Regions from separate parts of the Mesobacillus sp. S13 genome, predicted to be linked through region 2. Evidence: riboswitches for the same ligand, from Rfam matches in the RefSeq annotation. Region 2 holds a riboswitch; each other region holds the start of a gene.

Evidence for each region. A riboswitch is a leader RNA that binds a small molecule or an ion and turns the genes downstream of it on or off. The one in region 2 is predicted to bind lysine.
Region 1: another riboswitch for lysine. It lies ahead of LGO15_RS03770 (amidohydrolase); the one in region 2 lies ahead of LGO15_RS20780 (Na+/H+ antiporter NhaC family protein).
Region 3: another riboswitch for lysine. It lies ahead of LGO15_RS18015 (aspartate kinase); the one in region 2 lies ahead of LGO15_RS20780 (Na+/H+ antiporter NhaC family protein).

The regions. Positions count from the first base shown of each region.
Region 1 covers NZ_CP084622.1:725,532-730,454, forward strand. Annotated here, with positions in the region: gene gntK (gluconokinase) at 1-1,047, opposite strand, end outside; gene LGO15_RS03760 (GntR family transcriptional regulator) at 1,040-1,768, opposite strand; gene LGO15_RS03765 (nuclease-related domain-containing protein) at 2,222-3,127, opposite strand; lysine riboswitch at 3,236-3,414, shown strand; gene LGO15_RS03770 (amidohydrolase) at 3,565-4,923, shown strand, end outside.
Region 2 covers NZ_CP084622.1:4,045,198-4,050,120, forward strand. Annotated here, with positions in the region: gene LGO15_RS20780 (Na+/H+ antiporter NhaC family protein) at 1-1,562, opposite strand, end outside; lysine riboswitch at 1,706-1,890, opposite strand; gene yunB (sporulation protein YunB) at 1,957-2,715, opposite strand; gene LGO15_RS20790 (HD-GYP domain-containing protein) at 2,812-3,921, opposite strand; gene LGO15_RS20795 (YunC family protein) at 4,255-4,557, opposite strand.
Region 3 covers NZ_CP084622.1:3,515,127-3,520,049, forward strand. Annotated here, with positions in the region: gene LGO15_RS18005 (succinate dehydrogenase cytochrome b558 subunit) at 1-275, opposite strand, end outside; gene LGO15_RS18010 (YslB family protein) at 731-1,186, shown strand; gene LGO15_RS18015 (aspartate kinase) at 1,629-2,861, opposite strand; lysine riboswitch at 3,014-3,191, opposite strand; gene uvrC (excinuclease ABC subunit UvrC) at 3,261-4,923, opposite strand, start outside.

The sequences.
Region 1 (4,923 bases), 1.5 Mb from region 2:
AAGGTATGGGTGGAACAGCAAACCTTCCGCACCGGGTCTTACGCGTTCAGCGATTTTCGTTAAAACGTTATAAGGGTCGATGCCTAAACGCTTGGCCGTCTCGACTTCAGATGCTGCGAATTCATCGCGGATCCAGCGAAGGACCATTCCGCCATTGTTGACAGGACCGCCGATGACCCAGTGGTTCTCGGTCAGGGCGTAGCAGAAAATCCGTCCTTTTTCATCGGTTTGCGGCTCGTCGATGATCGTGCGGATTGCACCGCTTGTCCCAATTGTGACCGCAATCTCGCCTTTGCCAATCGCATTGACGCCGAGGTTGGAAAGGACACCGTCACTAGCACCGATGACAAAAGGAGTTTCAGGGTCAATCCCGATTTGCTTCGCTAATTCTGAATTGCAGTTCGTGAAGGTCTTTGTTGTCGGTACAAGCTCTGATAATTGGTCTTTCGTGATTCCGGTAATTTTCAGAGCCTCTTCATCCCATTCGAGCTTTTTAAGATTCATCATTCCCATCGCTGACGCAAGCGAATGGTCCACCACATACTGGTCAAAGAACTTTTTAAAAATAAATTCCTTGATGCCGATGTATTTCTTCGCTTTAGCGGCAATTTCAGGACGCTCATTCACAATCCATGCAATTTTGCTTAATGGTGACATCGGATGGATCGGCGTTCCGGTGCGCTTGTAAATCTCATGTCCGTTGAGTTCTGTTTTGATCTTATGCGCCCATGCTTCACTGCGGTTATCGGCCCAGGTGATACAGGGTGTAAGCGGCTCATCATTTTCATCAATGGCAATGACGCTGTGCATCGCGCTGCTGAAGGAAATAAACGCCAGCTTTTTTTGCTGATTGTGTTTCATGATTTTCGTAATGGCAGTCAGGACCGCCATATAAATTTCTTCAGGATCTTGCTCGGCTGTTGATATATCCGGCGTATGGAGCGGGTAGCCAATGTTCTCCTGCTGGATGACTTCGCCTTTTTCGCTGAAAAGGACAGCCTTGGTACTCGTCGTACCGATGTCGACCCCTAGCATATATTCAGTCACTTTTCTCCACTCCCTTGGAAAGCGTTTGCTGCGATATCCAAAGGTCATCTACTTTACCTTGAACATCATCAAAATTTTGGTGTAAGGATTTAATCATCAGGTCGCGATTCTTCGTTTTGATGGCTTCAATATAAAGCTCGTGATTCTCGAGGATGCGATCGAAGTCTTCGTACTTTTCTTCAACCCTTGCTCGCATCGATAAAAGAATGAAAGCTTCCATGACGGGCTTCGTGTTATCCCAGATCATTCGGATGTAAGAGTGGTTGATGGCCCGGATGATCGTTTCGTGAAAAAGAACATCCTGGAGGCTGAACTCGTCGGCATCCTTGTACTTGATGGCAATCTTCATCATCTCGAGAATTTTGCTCAATTCAACTACTAGGTTGGTTGTATCTATTTTGATAAGTCGTTCAAAAACGAATGACTCAATCAATAAGCGGACATCATAAATCTCTTCAATATCTTTTTCTGTAAGGCCAATGACCACGGCACCCATTCTTTCCAGGCGGATCAGGTTTTCAGCTGAAAGAATTTTAAGCGCTTCACGGATCGGCGAACGGCTTACGTTAAAATCAGCAGCTAGTTTGTTCTCCGAAAGGATGGCACCGCTTTCAATCAAGCCCGAAATAATTTGCATCCGGAGCTCACTCGCAACCCGGTCACCCGTTGAAGCCTTAGAAAGCCATTTTTGCGGATAAAGAAAATTACTATTTTCCGTCATTTCCTCACCTTCCTGGTTAATCAAGTATACTTGTATACAAGTATTATAAAACGAATATGAAAAATTGCAAGCGTTTTCTATTATGATTATTTTGGCAAATTTTTTTGTTGTTATTCGAGGAAGGGGTAAGGAAGTTAAGGAAGATCATGATATGTGCCCGGTTATGGGAGGGAGAGCGAAAACCGGTAACATAAAGAGGAGATATGTTCCCCGTTATGGGAGAGAGAGCGAAAACCGGTAACATAAAGAAGAGATATGTGCCCGGTTATGGGAGGAGAGCGAAAACTGGGCTCATAAAGAGGTAATATGTTCCCCGTTATGGGAGGGAGAGGAAAAACCGGTAACATAAAGAGGAGATATGTTCCCCGTTATGGGTAGAAGGAGAACAACTGAGCACATAAAAAAGCCTAGATGGAAGAAATCACGATCTAGGCCCAAGTCTTGCAGAATATTTTACTCGTAATAAGTAGACTTACATTCTCCACTGGCTGATAAATTGTCTTTTAATACTCGTCTTATTGATTTTTTTGGCAAATTTCCATTGCACCAATCGTAAATAGCGGTTGTGGTTACTTTTTGACCTGGAAATAGTATTAGAAAACTTTTTAACGCTTGCAAAATAAGAGATTCAATTGAGTCTCCTGTGCCACAATAACTACATACAGCTCTTTTTTGCCTGAAACTCTCCAAAAACCCCCCGCAACCTCCACAAATAACGCCTTTCCTCAACATTCCAAAATCATAACTCGGCACTCTTGAATACGGTGATTTCGTTATATGCAAAGACAATAGAGCTTCGGCCAATTTGGTATGTTTGTTATTCAGCTTGGAAGAGGTTCTGTTCATTTTATCCATAAAGCGGTTGAGTTGGTTGGGTAGAATAATGTGTGATTTCAATGGTGCTTGCAGAAGGGCGAATTCTGGGTTAATGAACACGAGGTGAGGTTCAAGAGGAATGTAAAAGCCAAGTTCCTTTAGCAGTTGTTTTAGCAGTGATTCGGCGCGGCTTAGTTGGTGGAGGGGGTTTTTGGTTTCTTTGCCGGCGACAGTCTTGAATTTGTCTCCATCCAGATAATAGTCCCCTTCAAGATTCTTCACTTCAAAAAGATGCAACCGGTCCTGTGTGATCACAAACGAATCGATTTGAAAAAGGGTGCCATTCACTTCTAGTAACAGGTCGTTGAGAATTAAACTTTCAACTTGGTATCCCGTAAACCATTGGTCGAATTGGACTTCACCTTCATATCCTTTTTCCAGTGTCCATAGGTTTTGCGCATCTTTCTCTTCTAATTCCATTCTAGGCTTCAGAGCATGCAACAATACTAGTTCTTCTGGTTTGGTTCGTTCTTTTACTATCATATTCCACTTCCTTTCTTTTTCATTGTAAAAGAATGTCAAGCAAAAATCAGTGAACATTCTTGGACATTTATGATACTATTAACCTAATTTCATATGATCTTATCAGATCGGTGAGGTAGAGGAGCGAATAACAAGAGTAGTCCATCGGAGATCGACAATCGTTGATGGTGGCTGAAAGGGTTGTTTGCCGAAGCGTGATCAGGGTCAGACTGATTATTGCTGGGCTGCTTTCTGAACAAGGAGCAGACTGTCATGCGGGGTTTTGTGCATGGAGAACTACTGATCGAAATGGAGGATAACGTATATTGTAAAAGCAATGGTAGGTTATTTTCTGCCATTGCTTTTTTGCATGCCAGAGCTTACCAACTATCCCCCTTCTATCAAACTCCTTATGCACTCCCCAGGCATTCACATTTTATCCAAAGGGGAGAATCTTCTTGAGAACCATCTACAAAAATGGAATCATCTATACATTTAATTCACGCAATCCAATTGTACAAGCAGTGGTCATCGAAAATGGCCGTTTTATTGATATGGGAACTACCGAGGACATGGTGCTGCACTGGGGAAGCCAGGCACAAATCATTGACCTAGAAGGGAAAACGGCCACGCCAGGCCTCATCGACAGCCACCTTCACCTGTCCATCATGGCGGATAGCTTCATCAACCTTGATTTTGTGGGCGTCACGTCAAGGCATGAGATGCTGGCAAAAATTAAGGCAAAAGCTAGTCAGCTTGAGCCTGGTGAATGGATTGTCGGCTCAAGCTGGGATGAGAATCTTTTTACCGATGGAGGAATTCCGACGATGGCTGAGCTGGATTATGTGGCGCCAGCCAACCCGTTATTTTTAACAAGGACTTGCTTGCATGCGACCTTGGTCAACAGTAAAGCTTTGGAAGTGAGCGGCTATCATCCGGCGATCACAGTGCCGGAGGGCGGAACAATCTTACTCGATGAAATCACGAAACAGCCGACTGGCCTGTTCCTTGAGTCAGCGGCGAATCTGGTCAGGGCCTACATTCCTGAGCGTTCATACGATGACTGGAAAAAAGCGATGCGCCAGACGATGAATTTTGCGATGAGCAAAGGGCTGACCAGCGTGCATACGAATGACCCGCTCTATCTTGGCGGGTTGGAAAAAACATGGGATCTATTCAATGAGCTATTAAATGGAGAGCAGCTTGGCTTACGAAGTAATCTCCTGATAAACCATGAATTTTTACCAAACTTAAAAGAAGCGGGAATGTACACGGGCTATGGCAATGACACGCTGCAAATCGGTGCGGTGAAAATTTTTGCCGACGGGGCGTTTGGACGAAGGACAGCTTTGTTGTCGGAGCCTTATAGCGATGCGCCGGGTCACTATGGTGATGCGATGTATGACCAGGAGCAGCTCTATGAAATCGTGAAAGGGGCACGCGAACTGGACATGCCGATTGCGGTCCATACAATTGGTGACCAGGCGCTAGAAAATGTCCTTGATGTGCTGGACCAGTTCCCGGCTGCAGCTTATCGTGACAGGCTGATACATGCCCAAGTTCTGCGGGAGGAATTGATTCCTCGCCTGAAATCACCAAGCCGGATTGCCGATATTCAGCCGCGCTTCATTGCGAGTGACTTTCCTTGGGTTCAGGAGCGCCTTGGTGCAGAGCGGATCAAGCTTTCATACGCCTGGAAAACTTTGATGGATGCAGGCGTCATTTGTGCCGGGGGTTCTGATTCTCCGGTTGAGCCAGTCGATCCTATTCTCGGAATCCATGCTGCTGTCACCCGGAAAAAGCCAGGCGAAATTCAC
Region 2 (4,923 bases):
ATTTCTTCCTGGGTTGTTTTACTTCCGAAGATGAAAGCAAAAGCAACAAGCAGGATTGCCACCACCGCAAGTGCAGCCACCGTGCTTCCAGTGAAGCCAATGACCAGGAATCCGACAGATGCTATCGCAGCGGAAATCAAAGCGTAAGGCAGCTGGGTCATGACATGATCTAAGTGATGTGAGCCAGCGCCGGTTGATGAAAGGATCGTCGTATCGGATATTGGTGAGCAGTGGTCACCAAATACCGCGCCCGCCAATACAGCGGCCAATGCTGGCAGCATGATCGTGATATCAGCTGCAGCAGCGATATCCCCTGCAATTGGCAGCAGGATGCCGAATGATCCCCATGAAGTACCTGTTGAGAAAGCCATGATTCCAGCTACAAGGAATAGCAGGAACGGCAGGAATGCGATATTGATATTAGAGCTTTCAACAATACCAGCAAGGTACTTACCCGTTTCAAGTCTTCCAATCAGATCAACAATCACCCATGCGAAGACCAGGATATAGATAGCAGGAAGCATTGATTTAATGCCTTCAACAAGTCCTTTTCCAAAAACATTGGCATTGACGCCTTTTAAGACAACTGCCTGTCTAACAAAGAAAATCAACGCTACAGCAAGGCCAAGCAATCCGCCAGTTACAAGAGACTTAGTAACATCTGTGTTTTCAAAAATCCCGAAAATGGTTACGTCTCCTTCAACAGCGCTTGCGCCAGTCCAAAGCATCATGCCAACCGTTCCAGCGACAAGAGCAACAATCGGCCATACAAGGTCTCCAACTGTTCCTTTTGTGCTTGTAGGCAGGTCATCCTTCAGTTCCCCCGGTACAGGCTTGTCCTGAGGAACGACAATCCCTTCTGTGATTGCACGTTCTTCATGCTTTTTCATAGGTCCAATTTCGACATTTCGTAGAGCTACAATAAAGACCATCGCTAATGCTGCAAGTGCGTAGAAGTTCATTGGTACAATTTGCATGAATCCTGAGAACGCACTATATTCATTAACACCATGTGCAGCAAGGATTGTACCGATCAAAGCGATAATGTATGCACCCCAGCTGGAAATCGGGGAAATGACACACATAGGAGCTGAGGTTGAATCGATAATATAAGCAAGTTTAGCACGGGAAACCTTTTGGCGGTCCGTAATCGGACGTGTAACTTGGCCGACTGCCAGAGCATTGAAATAATCATCAATGAAAATAATAACTCCTAAAAATGCACCAACAAGCTGTGCTCCGACTCTTGTTTTTACACGCTTCATCGCCCATTCTCCAAATGCGCGGCTTCCGCCAGAAATGGAAATGAACGCAGTGATCGTACCCAATAATAATAAGAAAAGGATAATGTACAAGCTATATGTGTTCAGTTCTCCATCTGCGACGACAATACCCATGGCTGCGTCCCACATAATAGCAAATGTTTCTCCGATATTGAATTCAGCTAGCAAAAAAGCCGCTGCGATGATGCCTGTCCCCAATGATAACAGTACTCGTCTGGTGATGACTACCATCAGGATTGCCACTAATGGCGGCAACAATGAAAAAATTGTGTTTTCCATTCTTTCTTTCTCCTCCTTGTTTTTGACAGGGGGAAACTTTTACATGAAAAGAGTTTAGTTGCTTTCTTTTAAAAAAATACAAAAAAGGGCAACGATAGAGAACATTCTATCGCTGCCCTTAATAAGCAACTAGTGTCTCCATCACGATCTGTAGCTCCCCATTATGGATTTACCTCCATAATGACAGTGATACTCTTGTTCAAAGTATCCCCAGCAATAAAAAATGTGACTCACTTTGTTATTGCTTCGGCAAGATTCCCTTTTAGCTGTGGTCAACGTTGTCATCCTCACACAGCTTACTCTTGAATCCTGCGCCTCTACCCCATCGGAATGATGTGGTTTATTATTCAATTGGTTTTATAATATAACAATATCGGTAACTTGACAACTGTTTTTATTCTCCAGGAAGCTGGATGGCTGGTGATGTATCTCCTCCACCATTGTAAAACTGCGGAACTTTTCCTGGGTAGTAGAAACTGCCAATCGGAATGTTTTCTTGGACCGTAGCGATTTCGGTCGCAAAAGGAATGATAATCTGAACATTCACTTTTACTCTAACCGATACATTGATCAGTGTATTGTTTATTCCATGTTCTTCTGTTTCCCAGACAACATCGGCTGTCACATCACCGATTGCATTGAATTTTACTGGAACTCTCGGGCCCATATTACCTAGTAGTGCATTATTGGTTGCCTGGCCCAATGGAACATAATAGATGATGCCTGCTTCCCTGTCTTCTTCATCGGTGACAAGCTCGACATCTGATAGCATCTCAAGTGAGGTGAGATTCCCTCTTTCTGCTTCCTTCAGGTTCATTTGCACAATATTAGTTGTTTCTGCCTTTACCCTGTTGATGATTTCTGTATTGAATTTTACTACAGTGGTCGTTCCGCCATCGACAGGGACGAATTCTATCACCTTATCAATATCCATCCCGCTGGCGATTTTTTTATTGATGGCCTTATTGATCACCAGGGTGGCAATCTTTCTTGTCTGGGATTCTGCATATTTCATCAATGTGGGCTCTAGCCCTTTATCTATGATCCAGAGTCCTGCTGCTGTTGAAAAGGAAAAAAAGACGAATGTCAGCAGGAATACATACCTGAAAGGCAAGGGCCCTTTCCGAGGCAGCCGCCGGCCGAATTTTGCCAAAACAAATCCCCCCTCTAAAGCTATATGTATGCTTTAAAGGGGGGAACTAGCCTAAAAATATAATTAACTTTGTACTGCTACATGGACTAGATAAAATTAATAACTATTGGCGTACTCGTATTTAATGATTGTATCGCAACTGACAATCATTAGTGATAAGCTGGACTTCAGGTCGAGGTGATATGGCTCCACTCTTTGCCCGTTTTCCTCGAGTATACGGACAACAGGCCGCTCACTCAAGCCAGGATTCTGCTCGGCCACTACTCCCTTCCGCCCATCACTCAGGATGACAGTCAGACCGACCGGATAGATCGCCACAGCCCTGCGGAAGGCATCGACCACTTTTGGATCAAACAGACTGCCTGCCCCGGAATAAAGGATTTCCAGGCCTTCATGCGGCAGCATGGCCGGCCGGTATACTCTGTTAGACGTGACGGCATCAAACACATCCGCTACACCAAGTATTTTTCCGAACAGGTGAATTTCGTCCTCCTTCAATCCGCGCGGATATCCTCCGCCATTCAACCGTTCATGATGCTGAAAAGCACAGTGAGCGACAATCAGCGGGACAGTCGGAATATTCCTCAGCATCTGGAATCCGTCCTCGGCATGGGCCTTGATGATCTGGAATTCTTCCGCAGTCAGCTTGCCTGGCTTCGATAAGATTTCCTCAGGCACGTTCATTTTGCCAACATCATGTAAAATCGCACCCAGCCCAAGCTGCTCAAGCTCCTTGGGGGTCAGCTTCATTTCAATCCCGATTGCCAAAGCATACAATGTGACATTCAGGGAATGGGAAAAAATATAATGGTCATGCAAGAATACATCGGACAGCAAGTTCAGCAGTTCTTTGCTCCTTTGCAGCTCATCAAGCAAATCACTGATCAGCTTCTTGAAGGTCCTTGCTGATTTTTCAAGTACAAAGGTCTGCGAAACCTTTGTATCCAGTTGAATTTGCTTGAACGTACCTCCGATTGTCATAATTGCATTGACGCGTAATTCATCTGATATGGAATTTTTCACGATGATATCATCTGTGTCAGGGTCTTTGATATAGATATAGTCAATACCAAACTCTTCTAGACGTCTAAGGATCTTTCCCTCAAGCCGAGCGCCCACGTTCAAAAGAACTTGGCCCTTGTCATTATGAATGGCTTTTCCGAGTAAAGCCCCTTCCTCTACCGAAGTGGTGGCTACGAGTCTCATGTTAATTCCCACTTTATCTGTTAGTTGAGGTGGCTGAATCAAGCCACAAAATAAGAAAATTTTACATAAAACGACAATATTTTCTTTATATTCTATCACAATAATTATAGCTGTGGTGACACCTTTTCATTTTTTGAGTTGGGAAAAAAGCAGTTCAGTTATTATATCGGATGCCAACATTTCTTCTTAACCATTGCCATCATTTATTCACAATTATTAAGAAAAGCGCAAGCACCTTGGTCAGCCCCGACAAGCGCTGGAGCTGGACAATTCTCGAAATAGAATTTATACATCTTATCTATATAAAAAGACAGCCATTCAGGCTGTCTTTAGTTAATTCATGAGCAGCAATGCTTCTTTGCCAATCATGCCTTTTATGGCGCCAAGGTTCTCCGCTTCATATGTTACGGATTCCAGCGGGGCTTCAAGCAATTCTTCGATTGTTTTTACGCCAACCGCCCTGCCGGCAATCACCTTCCTGCCTTTTAGTTTTTCATTGAGAAGAGCGACATCGAGAGCGCCGCACATAATATAACCCTTGTCTCCTGTAACGACTAACAGGTTTGTTTTCGGCAGTTTTACAGAAATGCATAAAAATGTCCTGCCTTCTATCTCAATAGGTGACATATCGATCATGATCACAACTCCCTCCTTCAATCCCAATAACACTCTATGACAGAGAAGGAGAAAGCGTGATATTTTGCTCATATATTGATGTGCGATGGCTGGTTATTTTTGTTGCTGCTATTGTTGAGAGAGGTATGAGAATTCATAAGCGGATAATTTCCGGCTATTGTATATAGAGGACGCTCATGAAGCATTCATAAGCGAATAAATTCCGTCTAAAATTAATAGAGTACTGGTTTGAAGCGTAAATAAACGGAGATATTCCGGTTAACTGCAAAAAATAAGACAAAAAACTACGATTTGGATGAGATAAGCGGAAAAACGACCCTTATTTTTAAAGAAATAAGGGTCATTTCAAATTTAAGCGGAATTGTT
Region 3 (4,923 bases), 530 kb from region 2:
CTGAAATAGCTATATTGGCCTATATTGTTTTTCGCTGTAAAAGCAATATAAAGACCATAAATCGCATGGAATAATAATGGTAAGAAGATAATGAAAATTTCTAAAAAGTACCTGAAAGGCAACTGCTCCATAAAATGTGCTGCGCTATTGAATGATTCTTCTCCCCCTGTAGCGAAATGGTTGACTACAAGGTGCTGCATAAGGAAAAGACCCACTGGAATGACACCCAGCAAAGAATGCAGCCTCCGCCAATAAAACTCTTGTCTACCTGCCATAAGTATACCCCCCTGAAATTTGGCCGTGATGTTCGGGCTTCTCTCCCCATCTCTATTAACCTAATAGACTGATTCAACCCAACACCGTAAAATAAGCATTTCTTACAATTATGTGACATGTTCATTTTACTCCCATCATAATAGAGCGTCAAGAAAACGGATACATAAAAATGCTTATATAAATAAAATTTTTAAAATATATTGATATTGTAAAAATCCCTCTTTCTAATTATTTAAACGTATGAAAGAGTATATTAAAATAATACTATTGCCTATAGGAACCGACTGATTAAAAAATTCTCGATACAATAATTTTGACTATCCCAGTTTCGGGTATGGTATAAATATGGAAAAAGTTTATCGAATTTCATAGACCATGCAAAATTTAACAACTTTTTAATTTAATGTTTTCGCGGCAAATTGTTTATAATAGAGTGATAGAAAGAGGGGAGAACATGAGTGAAATAACTACTTCTGAGCAAAAAAACGATAGCGATCCACTGGCTGTCCCTGCGTTTGGATATGAATTGATCAAGGAAGTCCTACTGCCGGAACTGCTTGGCAAAGACACAGCTGAAATCCTGTATTGGGCCGGAAAACGCCTCGCCCGAAAATATTCATTATCAACCCTTGACGAAACCATCCGCTTTTTCCAGGATGCCGGCTGGGGCACACTGACCATCAAAGAAGAATCCCGAAGAGAAATGGTGCTTGAACTTAGCAGCGAGCTCATTTCCTCCAGACTGAAAAACAATCCTAACGCTACATTCCAGCTAGAAGCAGGTTTCATTGCCCAGCAAATGGAACAGCAGAAAAATGTTACAACCGAAGCCTTCGAACACCCCAATAAAAAATCAGCGAAAATCTTGTTCACGATCAAATGGGATAAGGGTGATTTGATTGGCGAATGATGTAGGGAATCGGCATCGTCTCCTAAAATGATATGATAGCAAGGGTTACTGCGCCCGAATTTGGTTGATCTAGGCGCAGTAACCCTTTTATTATGACTGGGAATTGAGCGACTCTGATTTTTCAGACTCCTAGCCCTTTGAATTTGCCGGAAACTAGGGAAGTTGCCTTTGCATGTGCCCGGTTAATCTATATCCACCTTAAACCGGGCACGCATTTCTCTTTTATGTTTCCGTGAGCACCCGTTTTTTCTTTTCACGGGCACAAGATTCATTCTTTTGTGACCAAGAACTCCCGTTTTTCCTTTTCACTGGTAAATATCGGTGAAACCCTCCTGTTCTCCCTGATCACCAGGCTCCTAATCCAGCTGACACTTACCTGCCAGCACTTGTACAAAAAGCTTTCCCGATTCAAACACCAGGAAAGCTTCTTATAGCAACTCTCTTAATTCGTCTTAACCGCTTCTGAGTATAGTTCAAATGCTTCGTGCAGTGATTCAACTGCGTTTACCATTTGTTTTTCATCAACGACGGTTGAAACCTTGATTTCGGATGTGCTTACCATTTTCACCTGTATGCCGTTTCCTTCGAGGACTTCAAACATTTTTGCGGCCACGCCAGGATTGGAAACCATGCCTGAACCGACGATGGACACTTTTGCGAGGCCTGTTTCAGATTCAACGGCCTGGTAGTTCAATGTTTCTTTATTACGTTCCAATACATCCAGTGCTTCTGGAAGGTCGTTGCTCTTGATGGAGAACGAGATATTGGCTAATCCTGCTTCTGTTCGGCTCTGGACGATGATGTCGACATTGATGTGGTTCTGGGCAAGTGTTGTGAATATGGTTGAAAGTCCTTTTAATGAAGTGCTGACTCCAAGGACTGATACTCTCGTGATTTGGTCTTCAAACGCTACTCCACGTACGATTAGATTCTGTTCCATTTCATTCTCCTCCTCGATGATCGTGCCTCTTTCTTTTTCCATGCTGGATCTTACTTCAAGTGGCAATCCATAGTTTTTCGCGAATTCCACCGCGCGCGGATGGAGCACGCCTGCCCCTAGATTGGCCAACTCTAGCATTTCATCATAGGAAACGCTCAGCAGCTTCCTCGCACTTTTCACATACCTTGGATCGGTCGTGAACACGCCGGTCACATCTGTGTAGATATCGCATTTATCAGCTTTCAGTGCCGCTGCTAAGGCAACTGCAGTTGTATCTGAGCCTCCGCGGCCAAGTGTCGTGATTTGCCCATCATCCGTAACACCCTGGAATCCGGCGACAATGACCACCTTGCCAGTCTCTAAGTCCCTGGCAATCCTGTCTGTATCAATATCGACAATCCGGGCGTTGCCGTGGACAGCTTCTGTTTTGATTCCAGCCTGCCAGCCTGTATAGGAAACGGCATCAATGCCATTTTGCGACAGTGCCATTGAAAATAGCGCGATCGTAATTTGCTCGCCTGTTGTCAGCAGCATGTCCATCTCTCTTTTCGATGGCGCGCTTGAAATATCATTTGCCATATCGACAAGATGGTCTGTCGTCTTGCCCATTGCTGATACGACTACAACCACATTATTGCCATTCTGCAATTCTTCTGCTGTCCTGCTTGCCGCATTCCTGATTCTTTCTACATTGCCGACCGATGTTCCACCGAATTTCTGTACAATCAATCCCATAGGTTTCCCCTGCCTCTTCATTCTGTATTTTGCCTTTAATAGAGTTTCCATGACTCCGCCGCATATGTAATTCTGTCAAAAATTAGCCCTTAAAAACAGAAAAAGCAATGGAAGTGGCTCCCATTGCTTGATAAACGTGTATATACGCTGCAACATGAGATAGCACTCCAAGATGGCAATCTTGACAATCCAGCGTTTGTTCAACGAAGGACCAGCGTGAAAATGGATAGGCATTTTCTCACTTCGGCGAACATCCCCTTTCAAAGCCCATCTCTGAATCCTAAAATTCTCCAGACTTTTACTCTTGAAGCTCGCACCTCTATCTTCACTTTAATGCTCTAAAGTGATAGCTATATGAAATTTTTATCATTATAGCACACCTAAAAATAGAATGCTACATTAATCCTGCAATTTCTGAAAGAGTTCCTCTGCAACATTTGCCGGCAGACCGGCAGCGTTCAATTCTTCCACAGAGGCTTCCCTCATTTTTTTCACCGAACCGAAATGCTTCAACAGGGCTTTTTTGCGCTTTTCGCCTATGCCTGGAATATCATCGAGCAAGGACTGAAAAGCACTTTTGCCTCTTAGCTGGCGGTGGAAGGTAATCGCGAACCGGTGGACCTCATCCTGGATTCTCTGCAGCAGGTAAAATTCCTGGCTGTTACGGGGCAGTTCGATCACCTGCAGCGGATTTCCATAGAGCAGCTGGGAGGTCCTGTGCTTATCATCCTTGGCCAGCCCAGCGATTGGAATATCAAGTCCCAGCTCATTTTCTAGTACATCCCGTGCGGACTCGATATGTCCTTTACCGCCATCGATGATAATCAAATCCGGGAGGGGCAACCCCTCTCTCAAGACACGGGTATACCGGCGCCTTACGACTTCTCTCATTGATTCATAGTCATCCGGGCCCTTGACCGATTTAATCTTGTATTTGCGGTACTCCCTTTTTTCCGGCTTGCCGTCGATAAAAACAATCATCGCTGATACCGGATCGGTTCCCTGGATATTGGAGTTATCAAAAGACTCGATTCGGTGAGGAGTGTAAATGCCCATTTGTTGGCCAAGATTTTCAACAGCCTTGATGGTACGCTCCTCATCGCGCTCGATTAACGAGAACTTTTCTTTCAGGGCAATCCCTGCATTCTTGGATGCCAGGTGGACAAGCTCCTTCTTCTTTCCGCGCTGTGGTTTCAGGACCTTTACTTCAAGCAGCCCTTCTGCCAGTTCAAGATCCACGCCCTCCGGGACCAAAACTTCCTTCGGTTTGAAATGCTCGTTTTTCGAATAAAATTGTCCCAGGTATGTGAGGATATCCTCTTCGGGTTCATTGTGAATTGGGAACATGGAAACTTCTCGCTCAATCAATTTCCCCTGACGGATGAAGAAGACCTGTACACACATCCAACCTTTATCAACAGCATAGCCAAACACATCGCGATCCGTAAAATCAGTCGTTGTCATCTTTTGCTTTTCCATCGTTGCCTCGATATGGGCGATTTTATCGCGAAATTCCTTCGCTCGTTCAAAATCCAACTCTTCAGCGGCGGCAGCCATTTTAGCACTCAAATCTTCCTTGATATCCTTGTAGCCGCCATTCAGGAACTTCGTGATTTCATCCGTGATCTGCTTATACTCATCCTTGCTGACGTCCTTGACGCAAGGCGCAAGACATTGCCCCATATGATAATAGAGGCAGACTCGGTCGGGCAGCGTCGAGCATTTCCGGAGCGGATAAATCCTATCCAGCAGCTTTTTCGTCTCATTTGCCGCCTGGACATTCGGATATGGCCCAAAATATTTGCCGCTATCCTTCTTGACTTTCCTGGTAATGATCAGCTTCGGATGCCTTTCAGCAGTCAGCTTGATGAACGGATATGATTTATCATCTTTAAGCATGATATTGTATTTCGGGTCATGCTTTTTGATTAGATTGATCTCCAGCAGCAAAGCTTCCATATCGGAAGACGTGACGATATATTCAAAATCCTCGATTTCATTGACAAGTCGAAGTGTTTTACCGTCATGCGATCCTGTAAAATAAGAGCGCACCCTGTTCTTC